DNA from 2 places in the Mumia spirodelae genome. Region 1 is predicted to be linked to the other one. Evidence: riboswitches for the same ligand, from Rfam matches in the RefSeq annotation. Region 1 holds a riboswitch; the other holds the start of a gene.
The links. A riboswitch is a leader RNA that binds a small molecule or an ion and turns the genes downstream of it on or off. The one in region 1 is predicted to bind thiamine pyrophosphate.
Positions count from the first base shown of each region.

Region 1 (6,795 bases):
AAGGCTGTTCACGAGGAACCTCCTGTCCGGGCCGCGAGTGCGGTGTCGACCTGGGCACGCAGCCTCCGCGCCGCGGCCCCCGGATCGGGTGCCGAGCAGATCGCCGACACGACGCACACCCCGTCCGCTCCGGCGGCGACGACGGACGCCGCGTTGTCCGCGTTGATGCCACCGATCGCGACCAGCGGCAGGGTGGCCGGGATCGCGTCGCGCAGGCGGCGTACGCCGTCCAGGCCCCACGGCGCCGTGGTGTCGGTCTTCGTCGGCGTGGGCCACACCGGGCTGACCGCGAGATAGCTGCACGCCGCCAGCGCCGCCGCGTCGTCGAGCTGCGCCAGGTCGTGCAGCGACCAGCCGACCGCCACGTCGTCGCCGAGCACCGCGCGCACGTCGGCCGGATGGAGGTCGTCGGGCCCGACGTGGAGCCCCGCACCGGGGAGCGCCCGCGCCACCTCGAGGTCGTCGTTGACGAGGAACGTCGCGCCGGTCCCGCCGATCCGCTCGACGATACGCGACCCCATTCGGACGAGACCGTCACGCGAAGCCGTCTTGTCGCGCAGCTGGACCGTCGTGACGCCGCCGGCGACCGCGTCCGCCACCACGTCGACCAGGTCGGCCTCCCTCGGCACGTCACCCGTGACGAGGTAGAGACGCAGGTCGCTCGGGCGTCCGGACATCAGCGGGAGACGACGGCGGCGACGGCGTCCGAGGACAGCGTCGAGAGGGCGTCCAGGAGGCGCCAGCGCAGCGACCCGGGACCCTCGGCGAGCGGGGCCGCCTGCTCGACCGCCGCGGTGAGGATCGCCAGGGCGCTCGCGGACGCCTCGAACGCGTCGTCGTGGACGGCGCAGGCGGCGGCGACCAGGGCGCTCGCCGAGCAGCCCAGCGCCGTGATCATCGGAGCGCGGGCGTCGCCGCCGCGGATCTCCGCGGTGCGGGTGCCGTCGGTGACGACGTCCACGGCCCCCGTCATGGCGACGACGGTCTCGAGCTTGGAGGCCAACGCCTCGGCGTCGGTCCGCACCTCGGCGGTGTCGGCGTCGGCGTCGACGCCGCGACCGGCGCCGGTGGCCGTCGCGATCGCGAGGATCTCGCTGGCGTTCCCGCGGATGACCGTCGGCCGCCGCTCGATCAGCGTCGCGACCGTGTCGCGCCGGTACGAGGTGGCGCCGACCGCGACCGGGTCGAGGATCCACGGCTTTCCGGAGGCCGCGGCGACGTCGACGGCCGCCAGCATCCCCTCCACCCACGGCGGGGACAAGGTGCCGATGTTCGCGACGACCGCCTGCGCGATGCCGGCGAACTCCCCCGCCTCGCGAGCGTCGTGCACCATCGCGGGCGACGCACCCGCGGCGTTCAGCAGGTTGGCGGCGATGTCCATCGACACGTAGTTCGTGATCACCTGGACCAGCGGGCCGGACGCCCTGAGCTGGTCGTGGACGTGGACAGCAGTGCGTGGTTCGAGCATCAGGCTCCCTCTCGCCGGTATGACCCGGATCAGGTTCGGCGGGTGTGTTCTCAGCCTCGTGGGCACCCCGGCCTCTCAACTGCTGGTGACGATAACAGAGTGCCGCCGAACCCCTTCCGCAGGTGGCGCCGTGCCCGGTACGGTGCGGGCAGCCCACCCGTCCCCTTCCCCCGAGGGTTACGAATGGAACCGGCTCGTCGCGTCCGTCGTGCCTGGCGCCGCGGAGGTACGCGCGAGGTCTACCTCGCCTCCCGCCGCTGGCTCGCGCGGCTCATCTACCCCGGAGACCTGCCGCGCCCCCGAGAACGACGACGGCGGTGAGCCCGGTCCCCTCGCGATCACCTCGCGTGGGACCAGGCTCACCGCCGCTGCGGGAGCCGAGCGCTACCGCGCCCTACCGACGAGCGCTACCGCGCCCTACCGACGTGGCGCTACCGCGCCCTACCGACGAGCGCTACCGCGCTGCCGTGCCCTCGGTGTAGTCGTCGTCCGAGCTCTTCACCCACGCCATGAGCTTGCGCAGCTCGCGGCCGGTCGCCTCGATCGGGTGCTGCTCGCCCTCGGCGCGCAGCTTCTTGAACTCCGGCGCACCGGCGTCCTGGTCGGCGATGAAGCGCTCGGCGAACGCGCCGTTCTGGATGTCGGCGAGGACGGCCTGCATGTTCTCCTTGACACGCGCGTCCACGACCCGCGGGCCGGAGACGTAGTCGCCGTACTCGGCGGTGTCGGACACCGACCAGCGCTGCTTGGCGATGCCACCCTCGTACATGAGGTCGACGATCAGCTTCAGCTCGTGGAGGCACTCGAAGTACGCGACCTCCGGCTGGTAGCCGGCCTCGGTCAGCGTCTCGAAGCCCGCCTGGACGAGCGCCGACACGCCACCGCAGAGGACGGCCTGCTCACCGAACAGGTCGGTCTCGGTCTCCTCGGTGAAGGTCGTCTTGATGCCGCCGGCACGCAGGCCGCCGATCGCCTTCGCGTACGAGAGCGCGAGCGCCCACGCGTTGCCGGTCGCGTCCTGCTCGACCGCGACGAGCACCGGCACGCCGCGACCCTCGACGTACTCACGACGCACCAGGTGACCCGGGCCCTTCGGCGCGATCATCGCGACGTCGACACCGGCCGGCGGCTTCACGTAGCCGTAGCGGATGTTGAAGCCGTGCCCGAAGATCAGGGCGTCGCCGTCGTTGAGGTTGGGCTCGATCGCCTCGGCGTACAGGCTGCGCTGCGCCGGGTCCGGAGCGAGGACGACGATGACGTCGGCCTCGGCGCACGCCTCGGCCGGGGTGAGCACCCGAAGGCCCTCGTTCTCGGCCTTCGCGCGGCTCTTCGAGCCCTCGGGGAGGCCGACGCGGACGTCGACGCCCGAGTCACGCAGCGACAGCGCGTGGGCGTGGCCCTGGCTGCCGTAGCCGAGGACGGCCACGCTGCGGCCCTGGATGACGCTCAGGTCGGCGTCGTCGTCATAGAACAGCTCAGGCACGGGGTTACTCCTTCTCGTGGTGCCGAGTGGCACCGGTGTGGTGCCGTTGGGTGGGGCGTGCGGCCGTGTTCGACCGTACGCTCAGGCGGTCTGGGTGGATGCGCCGGGGACCGATCGCAGCGTCCGGTCGGTGATCGACCGCCCGCCGCGTCCGATCGCGACACGTCCGGACTGGGCGATCTCGCGGATCCCGAACGGCTCGAGCACCCGCAGCATCGCCCCGAGCTTGCCGGGGTCGCCGGTGGCCTCGATCGTCACCGCGTCGACCGCGACGTCGACGACCTTCGCCCGGAACAGCTGGACGGTCTCGAGGACCTGCCCGCGGGTCTGGGAGTCGGCACGGACCTTGATCAGCATCAGCTCGCGCTCGACCGCGCTGGCCGGCTCGAGCTCGACGATCTTGAGGACGTTGACGAGCTTGTTGAGCTGCTTGGTGACCTGCTCGAGCGGGAGCTCGTCGACGTTCACCACGATCGTCATCCGCGAGATCTCGGGGATCTCCGTCTGGCCGACCGCGAGCGAGTCGATGTTGAAGCCGCGGCGCATGAAGAGGCTCGCGACGCGGGCGAGGACACCGGGGGTGTTCTCGACCAGGACGGACAGGGTGTGCTTGCTCATGCGGCTTACAGCTCCTCGTCGCCGAAGTCGGGCGCCATGTCGCGCGCGATCTGGATCATGTCGTTGCTGACTCCGGCGGGGACCATCGGCCACACCATCGCGTCACGGTGCACCACGAAGTCGATGACGACCGGGACGTCGGTGATCGACATCGCCTTCTCGATGACGTCGTCGAGGTCCTCCGCGCGCTCGCAGCGCAGGCCCACGCACCCGTACGCGTCGGCGAGCTTCACGAAGTCGGGGATGCGGGCGGCGTCGGCGCCGGTCTGCAGGTCGGTGTTGGAGTAGCGGCCCTCGTAGAAGAGCGTCTGCCACTGCCGGACCATGCCCAGCGACGAGTTGTTGATGACGGCGACCTTGATCGGGATACCCTCGAGCGCGCACGTCGCGAGCTCCTGGTTGGTCATCTGGAAGCACCCGTCACCGTCGATCGCCCACACGACCTCGCCGGCCCGGGCGACCTGCGCTCCCATCGCCGCCGGGACGGAGAAGCCCATCGTCCCCATGCCGCCGGAGTTGATCCAGCGCGCGGGGCGCTCGTGCCCGATGAAGTTGGCGGCCCACATCTGGTGCTGGCCGACGCCGGCGGTGTACGTCGCGGTGGGACCCGCGATCTCGCCGATCCGCTGGATCACGCGCTGCGGCGACAGGGTCCCGTCCTCCGGCTCGTCGTACCCGAGCGGGTAGCGCGACGACAGCGCCTGCATCTGCTCGCGCCAGGCCGCGTAGTCGGCGGGGTGCTCGGCGTACTCGGCCTGCAGGGCGACGACGAGGTCGGCGATCACCTCGCGGCAGTCACCGACGATCGGCACGTCGGCGGTGCGGTTCTTGGAGATCTCGGCCGGGTCGATGTCGGCGTGGATGACCTTCGCGCCCGGTGCGAACGACCCGAGGTCACCGGTCACCCGGTCGTCGAACCGGGCGCCGAGCGAGATCAGCAGGTCGCTCTTCTGCAGCGCGCCGACCGCGGCCACCGTGCCGTGCATGCCCGGCATGCCGAGGTGCAGCTCGTGGCTGTCGGGGAACGCCCCCCGCGCCATCAGCGTCGTGACGACCGGGATTCCCGTCATCTCGGCGAGCACCTTGAGCTCGGTCGAGGCGTTGGCCTTCACGACGCCACCACCGACGTACAGGACCGGACGCTCGGCGGCGGCGATCAGGCGCGCCGCCTCACGGACCTGCTTGCCGTGCGGCTTGGTCGTCGGCCGGTAGCCCGGCAGGTGCAGCTCGGTCGGCCACGTGAAGGTGGTCGTGGCCTGCAGCGCGTCCTTGGAGATGTCGACGAGGACCGGGCCGGGTCGCCCCGTCGCGGCGATGTGGAACGCCTCGGCGATCGCGGTGGGGATCTCGTCGGCGTCGGTCACGAGGTAGCTGTGCTTGGTGATCGGCATCGTGATGCCGCGGATGTCGGCCTCCTGGAAGGCATCCGTCCCGATCGCGCGGCTGGGGACCTGCCCCGTCACGGCCACCATCGGGACGGAGTCCATGTAGGCGTCGGCGATCGGCGTCACGAGGTTCGTGGCACCCGGCCCGGAGGTCGCCATGCAGACGCCGACCTTGCCGCTGGCCACCGCGTAGCCCTGGGCCGCGTGCCCGGCTCCCTGCTCGTGGCGGACAAGGATGTGGCGAAGCTTCTGCGAGTCCATGAGCGGGTCGTACGCCGGAAGGATCGCCCCGCCAGGAATGCCGAAGACGACCTCGACCCCGGCGTGCTCCAGCGCCCGGACGAGGCTTTGAGCCCCGGTGATCTGCTCGCTCATCGCTGTCCCTTCATGCCGACCGGCCTCGGTGCCGGTTCCTCGGGTGGGGCGGGTGCCCTCGTGCTGCTGTCTTCTCACGGCCTCTGCCTTCTCGATGACAAGAAAAAACCCCTCGGCCCGCCTGGGCATTCGAGGGGTGACGCGGGACCGGAAGCCGGTCGCGCGTCAGTGACGTACGAGAAGAATGTTGCGCACGAGTCAAGAGTGCGCGACCCGATCCCGAGGGTCAAGCCAGCACCCATCGCGTCTCACATAGCGAGACCGCCGTCCCACATGACGGCGGCCTCGCTGTGGTTCCGGTGCAGGATCAGCCCAGCACGGCGCCGTCCGCCGCGGAGCCGACGAGCTTCGCGTACTTCGCGAGGACGCCGCGCGGCGGCACGGACGGGAGCTTCGGCGACCAGCCGTCCTTGCGCCGCTCGAGCTCCTCCGGGTCGATCTCGACGTCGAGGCGGCGGTTGGCGACGTCGAGCGTGATCGGGTCACCGTCGGCGACGAAGGCGATCGGTCCCCCGTCGACGGCCTCCGGGGCGACGTGCCCGACGCACAGGCCCGTCGTCCCGCCGGAGAACCGCCCGTCGGTGAGGAGGAGGACGTCCTTGCCGAGGCCGGCGCCCTTGATGGCCCCCGTGATCGCGAGCATCTCGCGCATGCCCGGACCACCCTTCGGACCCTCGTAGCGGATGACGACGACGTCGCCCGCGACGATCGTCCCGTCCTCCAGCGCGTCCATCGCCGACCGCTCGCCGTCGAAGACGCGCGCGGTGCCGGTGAAGACCGACTCGTCGAAGCCCGCGCTCTTCACGACCGCACCCTGCGGCGCCAGCGTGCCCTCGAGGATCGTGAGGCCGCCGGTCGCGTGGATCGGGTTGTCGAGCTTGCGGATGACGTCGCCGTCGACCGCGGTCTTGACCAGCGCGTCGAGGTTCTCGGCCATGGTCTTGCCCGTGACGGTGAGGGTGTCGCCGTTCATCAGGCCGGCGTCGAGGAGCGCCTTCATGATCACGGGGATGCCGCCGACCTTGTCGACGTCGTTCATCACGTAGCGACCGAACGGCTTGAGGTCACCGAGGTGCGGGACCTTCTCGCCGATCCGGGAGAAGTCGTCGAGCGTCAGGTCGACCTCGGCCTCGCGGGCGATCGCGAGCAGGTGCAGCACCGCGTTGGTCGAGCCGCCGAGCGCCATGACGACGGCGATCGCGTTCTCGAAGGCGGGCTTGGTCATGATCTGGCGTGCCGTGATGCCCTCGCGGAGCAGGTTGACGACCGCCTCGCCGGAACGACGGGCGAACCCGTCGCGGCGGCTGTCGACCGCCGGCGGCGCGGCCGAGCCCGGCAGCGACATGCCGAGCGCCTCCGCGACGGAGGCCATGGTGTTGGCGGTGTACATGCCGCCGCACGCACCCTCGCCCGGACAGATCGCCCGCTCGATGCGGTCGACCTCCTCGCGGGTGATCAAGCCCTTG
Region 1 covers NZ_JBODSD010000004.1:429,794-436,588, forward strand. Annotated here, with positions in the region: gene thiD (bifunctional hydroxymethylpyrimidine kinase/phosphomethylpyrimidine kinase) at 1-12, opposite strand, end outside; gene thiE (thiamine phosphate synthase) at 9-677, opposite strand; gene thiM (hydroxyethylthiazole kinase) at 677-1,468, opposite strand; TPP riboswitch at 1,457-1,548, opposite strand; gene ilvC (ketol-acid reductoisomerase) at 1,923-2,951, opposite strand; gene ilvN (acetolactate synthase small subunit) at 3,033-3,569, opposite strand; gene ACQSSQ_RS19970 (acetolactate synthase large subunit) at 3,575-5,329, opposite strand; gene ilvD (dihydroxy-acid dehydratase) at 5,637-6,795, opposite strand, start outside.

Region 2 (6,795 bases), on a different contig from region 1:
CGTCCCGTTCGCGTACTGGATGGCGGTCAAGGTCGACCCGCGATGGCGCCCGCTCCTGCTGGCGCTCGTGCTCGTGCCGTTCTGGACGAACTTCCTGGTCCGGACCCTCGGCTGGCAGATCATCCTGTCGCCGAACGGCATGGCCTCGGACGCGCTCCAGTGGCTCGGCGTCCTGAACGGACCGCTCGACGTCCTCTACACACGCGGGGCGGTCCAGCTCGGCGTCGTCTACAACTACCTGCCGCTGATGATCCTGCCGCTCTACGTCGTGTTCGAGCGGCTCGACCCGAGCCAGCGGGAGGCGAGCCGCGACCTCGGGGCCGGACGGTGGAGGACGTTCTTCTCGGTCACCGTCCCCGACGCGCTCCCCGGGATCGCGTCGGGATGCCTCCTGGTGTTCATCCCGCTGATGGGCGACTACCTCACGGCATCGGTGCTCGGCGGTGCGCGCGGGACGATGATCGGCCAGGTCGTCGCACGCCAGTTCACCTCGGCCCAGAACTGGGCGCTCGGGGCGGCGATGGCGGTGACGCTGATGGCGTTCGTGCTCCTGACGGTCGTGCTCGCCGCAGCGGTGTTCCTCCTCGTCCGGACGATCGTCCGACGAGCCCGCCACCTGGACCTGGAGGTGACGCCGTGAGCACCGTCCGTCGTACGCGGCAGCGCCGCGATCCCGTGAACGTCGCGCTCGCGGTGCTGGGCGTGCTCGTCTTCGTGTTCCTCTTCCTGCCGATCCTGGTGATCGTCGTCTACTCGTTCAACACCGGGCGGCTGCTCGGGGCGTGGGACAGCTTCGGGTTCGACGCGTACACGCGGGCCTGGAACAACCCCGTCATCGGTGACGCCGTCCGTACGTCGCTGGTCGCGGGCGTACTCGCGTCGCTGGTGTCCACCGTGCTCGGGACGGTCGGCGGCGTCGCGCTCGCCCGAGCCCGTCCCGGCGCACGCTGGGCGGCGCTGCTGACGGCGCTGCTCGCGGTCACGCTGATCACGCCGGAGGTCATCGACGGCATCTCGATCCTGCCGTGGCTCGTCACGCTGGGGACCGACGGCGGCGTCGCGGTCGTCAACAACGGCATGGTGCGGCTCGTGATCGTGCACACGTCGCTCGCGCTCGCGGTGGTCACGTTCATCGTGCGGGCGCGGATGCGGGGCATGGACGAGCAGATCGAGGAGGCGGCGGCCGACCTGTACGCGACCCCGTGGAACAGGTTCCGTCAGGTCACGCTGCCGCTGGCGTGGCCGGGCATCTTCGCCGGCGCCCTGATGGCGTTCACGCTCAGCCTCGACAACACCATCGTGGCGTCGTTCGTCCAGGTGCCGGGCTACACGCCGTGGCCGGTCTACGTCTTCGGCTCGCTCAAGGTCGGCCTGCGCCCGGAGATTGCCGCGGTGTCGACGGTGCTGCTCCTCCTGACGCTGGCCGCGCTCGCCGTGGTGTGGGCGGTGCTCCGGCGCTCCGGCGACGACAACGCCGCCGTCGCCTCGACCTTCACGGGCGGGTGAGACCGGTGACGCGCGCACAGGACAGGCTGCTGTCGGGCGACGTCGGCACGCACCCGCTCGACGCGGGCGAGCTCGACCCGGCGGACGTCGTGGCCGGGACACCGTCGGTCGCATCCCGCACGCTCTCGACCCTCGGCGACACCGAGGTCGGCCTCTGGGAGATCACCACGGGGACCGTGCGCGACACCGAGGTGGACGAGGTGTTCGTGGTGCTCTCCGGCGACGCGACGGTGCGGTTCGACGACGGCAGCACGCTCGTCCTCGGTCCGGGCGTCGCCGTGCGCCTGCACGCGGGCGACCGGACGGTGTGGGAGGTCCGCGAGACGCTCCGGAAGGTCTACGTGGCGTAGCCCTGCGTCACGAATCGGCATCGGACGGGACGATTCCTCCGAATTCGTTCGTACGGCGCGCGTCTGCGGGCGACCATGGTCCGGTGAGGATCCCAGGGGCGCCCCGGCTGCGCGTGCTCGACACGCGTCGGCGTACCCGTCTCGCCGCGGCGCTGGTCCTCGCGCTGGTCGCCGTCGCGCTCGTCGTCGAGATCGGTGGCGACGCGAGCGGCGCCGAGGGAGAGCGCTGCGCGAGCTTCGCCGCCGCGTCGCAGGCGCGCCGTGCCGCACCGGTCGCGAAGACCGGGCAGGACCTCGTCGTGATCGGCGACTCGTGGGCCGCCGGCCTCGGGCTCGACGACCCCGGCCGCTCGTGGACGTCGCGGCTGGACGGTCGCGTCCACGTCGACGCGTTCTCCGGCTCCGGCTTCAGCCGGCACGCGAGCCCGTGCTCCGGCGCGTGGTTCGCCGCGCGGGCGCCGCGGGCGGTGGCGGCAGGTGCCGACCTCGTGCTCGTGGAGGGCGGCCTCAACGACGTGGACCAGTCCGACGCCGCGCTGCGGGCCGGGTTCGCCCGGGTGATGCGCGCGGTCCAAGGGCCGCCGGTCGTCGTGGTCGGACCGGCCGCCGCGCCGGCTCGCGAGGCGGGCGCCCGGCGGGTGGACGCCGTGCTGGCCACCCTGGCGAGCGAGGCCGGCGCCGCGTACGTCTCGACCGTCGGGCTCGACCTCGACTACCTCGAGGACGGACTGCACCTCACCCTCGACGGCCACCGCGAGCTCGGTGACTTCGTGGCCCGGAGCCTGGCGGAGCTGGCCGGGTAAGGTCACCCTCATGAGCGAGAGCCAGCCCGATCCCGAGGCCGTCGCGCCCGAGCAACGGCTGTTCGACATGGCGCGCGACGGCGACGCCGACACGTTGATGGCCCAGGTCGAGGCGGGGGTCCCGGTCGACCTCACCGACGACGCCGGCAACACGCTCCTCCTGCTCGCCGCCTACCACGGTCACGCCGACATCGTGCAGCGCCTCGTGGACGCCGGGGCCGACCCGAACCGGCTCAACGACCGCGGGCAGGGCGCGCTGGCGGGGGCGATCTTCAAGGCCGAGGAGCTCGTGGTCTCGGTGCTCCTCGGCGCCGGTGCCGACCCCGACATCGGGACGCCGTCCGCGCGGGCCACCGCAGCGATGTTCGGGCGGGAGAGCCTGCTCACCTGACGGCGGGATAGAGTCGGGAGAACGACAGGGGAGCGCACGGTGCCGGACGGCACAGCGCGCTGAGAGTGCGGAAGAGCCGCAGACCCTCCGAACCTGCTCCGGTTAGCACCGGCGAAGGGAGTCATCATGGCTGCTGCCATCCGTCCAACCACGTCCACGACCCGCTACCGCACCATCGACCTCGTCACGGTGGCGATGCTCGGCGTCGCGATCGGCGTCGTCTTCTGGGGCTGGAACCAGCTCTTCGCCGTGGTCAGCGGCACGGCGCTGTTCACGTTCCCCCCGAGCGCCGGCCTGATCTCCGGCGTCTGGCTGATCGGCGGGGTCGTGGGCGGCCTCGTCGTCCGCAAGCCGGGGGCCGCCCTGGGCACCGAGCTCGTCGCCGCCGTCGTGTCCGCCCTGCTGGGCAACCAGTGGGGGATGTCGGTCGTCGTCTCGGGGCTCATCCAGGGCGCCGGGGCCGAGCTCGTGTTCGCGCTGCTGCTCTACCGGCGGTGGGGCGTCGTCGCGGCCGCGGCGGCCGGTGCGCTCGCCGGGGCGGCGGAGGCCGTCTACGAGTGGTTCGCCTACTACGCGGACTGGTCGTTCGGCTACCAGCTCGTCTACCTCGCGTTCTACGTCGTGTCCGGTGCCGTCGTGGCCGGGGCCGGCGGCTGGGCCCTCGTCCGGGGGCTCGCGTCGACCGGCGCGCTCGACGCGTTCGGACCCGGGCGCGAGCACCACGACCGTGCGGCGTCGCCCTCGCGCGACGCCTCGCGGGCGTGACCGGCTCCTTCACCCTCCGAGGCTTCGGCTGGCGCCCGCTCGGACGTCGTGAGCCCGTCGTTGCCGGGCTCGACCTGCGCGTCGAGCCCGGCGAGCGCGTGCTGCTCGCGGGACCGTCCGGCGCGGGCAAGTCGACGGTTCTCCGCGCCGCCGCCGGCGTGCTCGCCTCGACCGGAGACGGCGACGTGCTCGGCGAGGTGTGGGCCGAGGGACGGGTCGGGCTGCTCCTGCAGAACCCGGGCGACGCGGTCGTCGCCGAGCGGGTCGGGCGCGACGTCGCCTTCGGGCTGGAGAACGCGCACGTCCCGCGGGAGGAGATCTGGCCCCGCGTGCGCGAGGCGCTGGACGCCGTGCGCCTCCCGTACGGCACCGGCCACGCGACGTCGGCGCTCTCCGGTGGCGAGCTGCAGCGGCTCGCCCTTGCCGGCGTGGTCGCGTCGCGGGCCGACCTGCTCCTCCTCGACGAGCCGACGTCGATGCTCGACGACGTCAACGCCGACGCGGTCCGCCGGTGCGTGGCCGACGTCGTCGCCGCGACCGGAGCGACGCTGGTCGTCGTCGAGCACCGGCTCGAGCCGTGGCTCGCCCACGTCGACCGCGTCGTCGTGCTCGGGCGCGACGGGGCGGTGGTGGCCGACACCGACCCCGCGAAGTTCGTCCGCGCGCTGAGCGGCGAGCTCACGGCTGCCGGGGTCTGGATGCCGGGGGTGAAGGCCCCCGAGCCGGTCGAGCCGCCCGAGGCGCTGGTGCAGCCCGACGGTCCGGCTCCGCAGCTGGACGCGGTCGCGCTCAGCGTCGACCTGCGGCGCAGCGACATCCGCGGAGCCACCGTGAGCCCGGCGCTGCGCGACGTGGAGGCGTCGCTGGTCCCGCACGAGGTCACGCTCCTCGGCGGTCCGAGCGGTGCGGGGAAGTCGACGCTGCTCGCGGCATTTGGTGGGCTGCGGCGTCCGACCGCAGGCGAGGTCGCGATCACGGGCGACCACGGGGACCGACGATTCCGCGGCTCCGGGCGCCGCCGAAGGCGTGGGGCGGCGAATCGTGTGTCGATGTGGTCGCTGCGCTCGCGCGAGCTCGCCCCGCTGCTCGGGTGGGTCCCCCAGAACCCCGAGCACGGGTTCCTCACCACGCGGGTCCGGGACGAGGTCGCGGCGACGGCGCACCGTGTCGGCGCGACGGTCGACGTCGACGCGGTGCTCGCGCACCTCGGGCTGGACCACCTCGCCGACGCGAACCCGTACCGGCTCTCCGGCGGCGAGCAGCGACGGCTCGCGCTCGGCGCGGCGCTCGCGCACCGGCCTCCCGTGCTGCTGCTCGACGAGCCGACGGTCGGTCAGGACCGGGGGACCTGGGCGGCGGTCGCCGGGTGGATGCGGGCGGCCGCGCGGGCCGGAGCCACCGTCGCCGCCGCGAGCCACGACGACGACCTGGCCGCGCTCGCCGACCGCGTCGTCCGTCTCGACGGCGGACGCGTCGCCGTAGCCGCGCCTGCCGAGGAGCCGCGATGAGGCGGATCGTCCCGGACGCGAACCCGCTGGTCCTCCTCGCCGTCGGGACCCTGGCCATCGTCGCGTCGCTCGCGGTCGACGACCTGCGGACGGCCGCGGTCGCCCTCGGGGCGTACGCGGTGGCGGGCGCGCTGCTCCTCCCGTCGGCCCGGTCCGCGATCGCCCGCTTCGCCGCGATCGCGGTGGCGTCGGTGTCCCTGGTCTGGTCGACCTGGTGGCTCGGCGGGCGCGACGTCGAGGTGGCGCTGACCGCCGGGCTCCGCATCATCGTGCTCGCGCTGCCGGGAGCGGTGCTGGCGGCGTACGTCGACCCGTCGCGCCTCGCCGACCAGCTCGGCCAGCGCCTGCGGCTGCCCGCCCGCCCGGTGGTGGCCTTCGCGGCGGCGATGCAGAGGTTCGGCGCGCTGAAGGAGACCTGGGGTCAGCTCGACCGGACGCGTCGGGCGCGTGGGTTCGGCCCGACCCGCAACCCGGTCTCGCGGTTGCGCCACGCGGTCTCGTTGGCGTTCGCCCTGCTCGTCTCGGCGCTGCGGGACGCGGCGCGGATGTCGGTGGCCATGGACGCGCGCGGGTTCGCCGACGCCCGGACGCGCACGTGGGCCGAGCCGGCCCCCTGGTCGCGCGCCGACTCGGCGCTGCTCCTGCTCGGTGTCCTTCTCGCGCTGGTGCCCTGGCTGGTCCGCTGAGCGCCGACGCGAAGGGGGTGTGCCGACCGTCACGTCGCGTCCTCTAGGATCGGCTCCAGTAAGCGATCGCTTAGTGCGGAGGGATCCGGATGCGCGTCTTCAAGAACCTGGCCGAGCTCACGTCCTGCGTGGGGGAGGAGCTGGGCGTCAGCGACTGGCACGAGGTCACCCAGGAGCAGGTGAACCTCTTCGCGGAGGCGACCGGCGACCACCAGTGGATCCACGTCGACCCCGAGAAGGCGGCGCAGGGTCCGTTCGGCCGGACGATCGCGCACGGCTACCTGACCGTCTCGCTGATCCCGATGCTGTCGGCGGAGACCTACAAGGTCGAGGGCGTCAAGATGGGCGTCAACTACGGCTCCGACAAGGTGCGCTTCCCCGCCCCGCTCCCCGTCGGATCGAAGGTCCGCGGCCGCGCCACCCTCGTCGAGGTCGCGCCCGCAGCCTTCGGCCAGCGCGTCACGGTCGACTTCACCCTCGAGGCCGAGGGTGTCGACAAGCCGGTGTGCGTCGCGCGCACCCTCGCGATCTTCGCGGAGTAGCAGCCTCCGCCGCGACGTCCGTCAGGCCAGACGGAAGTCCGCGAAGTCGAAGCCGGGCGAGACCAGGCACGACACCACCGCCGTACGGTCGCCGGGGACCGTGCGCTGCCACGTGCCCGCAGGCACGACGACCTGCAGCGCCTCGCCGGCGGCCGTGCCCGGGCCGACGACCGCGCGCGTGACGGCGTCGTCGGCCGCAGGCTGCTCGGCGGTGCCTCCGAGCTCGAGCACGACCGGTGCGCCC
Region 2 covers NZ_JBODSD010000002.1:1,054,963-1,061,757, reverse strand. Annotated here, with positions in the region: gene ACQSSQ_RS14440 (ABC transporter permease) at 1-640, shown strand, start outside; gene ACQSSQ_RS14435 (ABC transporter permease) at 637-1,506, shown strand; gene ACQSSQ_RS14430 (cupin domain-containing protein) at 1,512-1,856, shown strand; gene ACQSSQ_RS14425 (GDSL-type esterase/lipase family protein) at 1,940-2,659, shown strand; gene ACQSSQ_RS14420 (ankyrin repeat domain-containing protein) at 2,670-3,050, shown strand; TPP riboswitch at 3,067-3,187, shown strand; gene ACQSSQ_RS14415 (ECF transporter S component) at 3,177-3,815, shown strand; gene ACQSSQ_RS14410 (ABC transporter ATP-binding protein) at 3,812-5,323, shown strand; gene ACQSSQ_RS14405 (energy-coupling factor transporter transmembrane component T family protein) at 5,320-6,009, shown strand; gene ACQSSQ_RS14400 (MaoC family dehydratase) at 6,099-6,551, shown strand; gene ACQSSQ_RS14395 (cupin domain-containing protein) at 6,573-6,795, opposite strand, start outside.
Region 2: linked by a shared signal. The riboswitch ahead of ACQSSQ_RS14415 (ECF transporter S component) and the one ahead of thiM (hydroxyethylthiazole kinase) in region 1 are both predicted to bind thiamine pyrophosphate.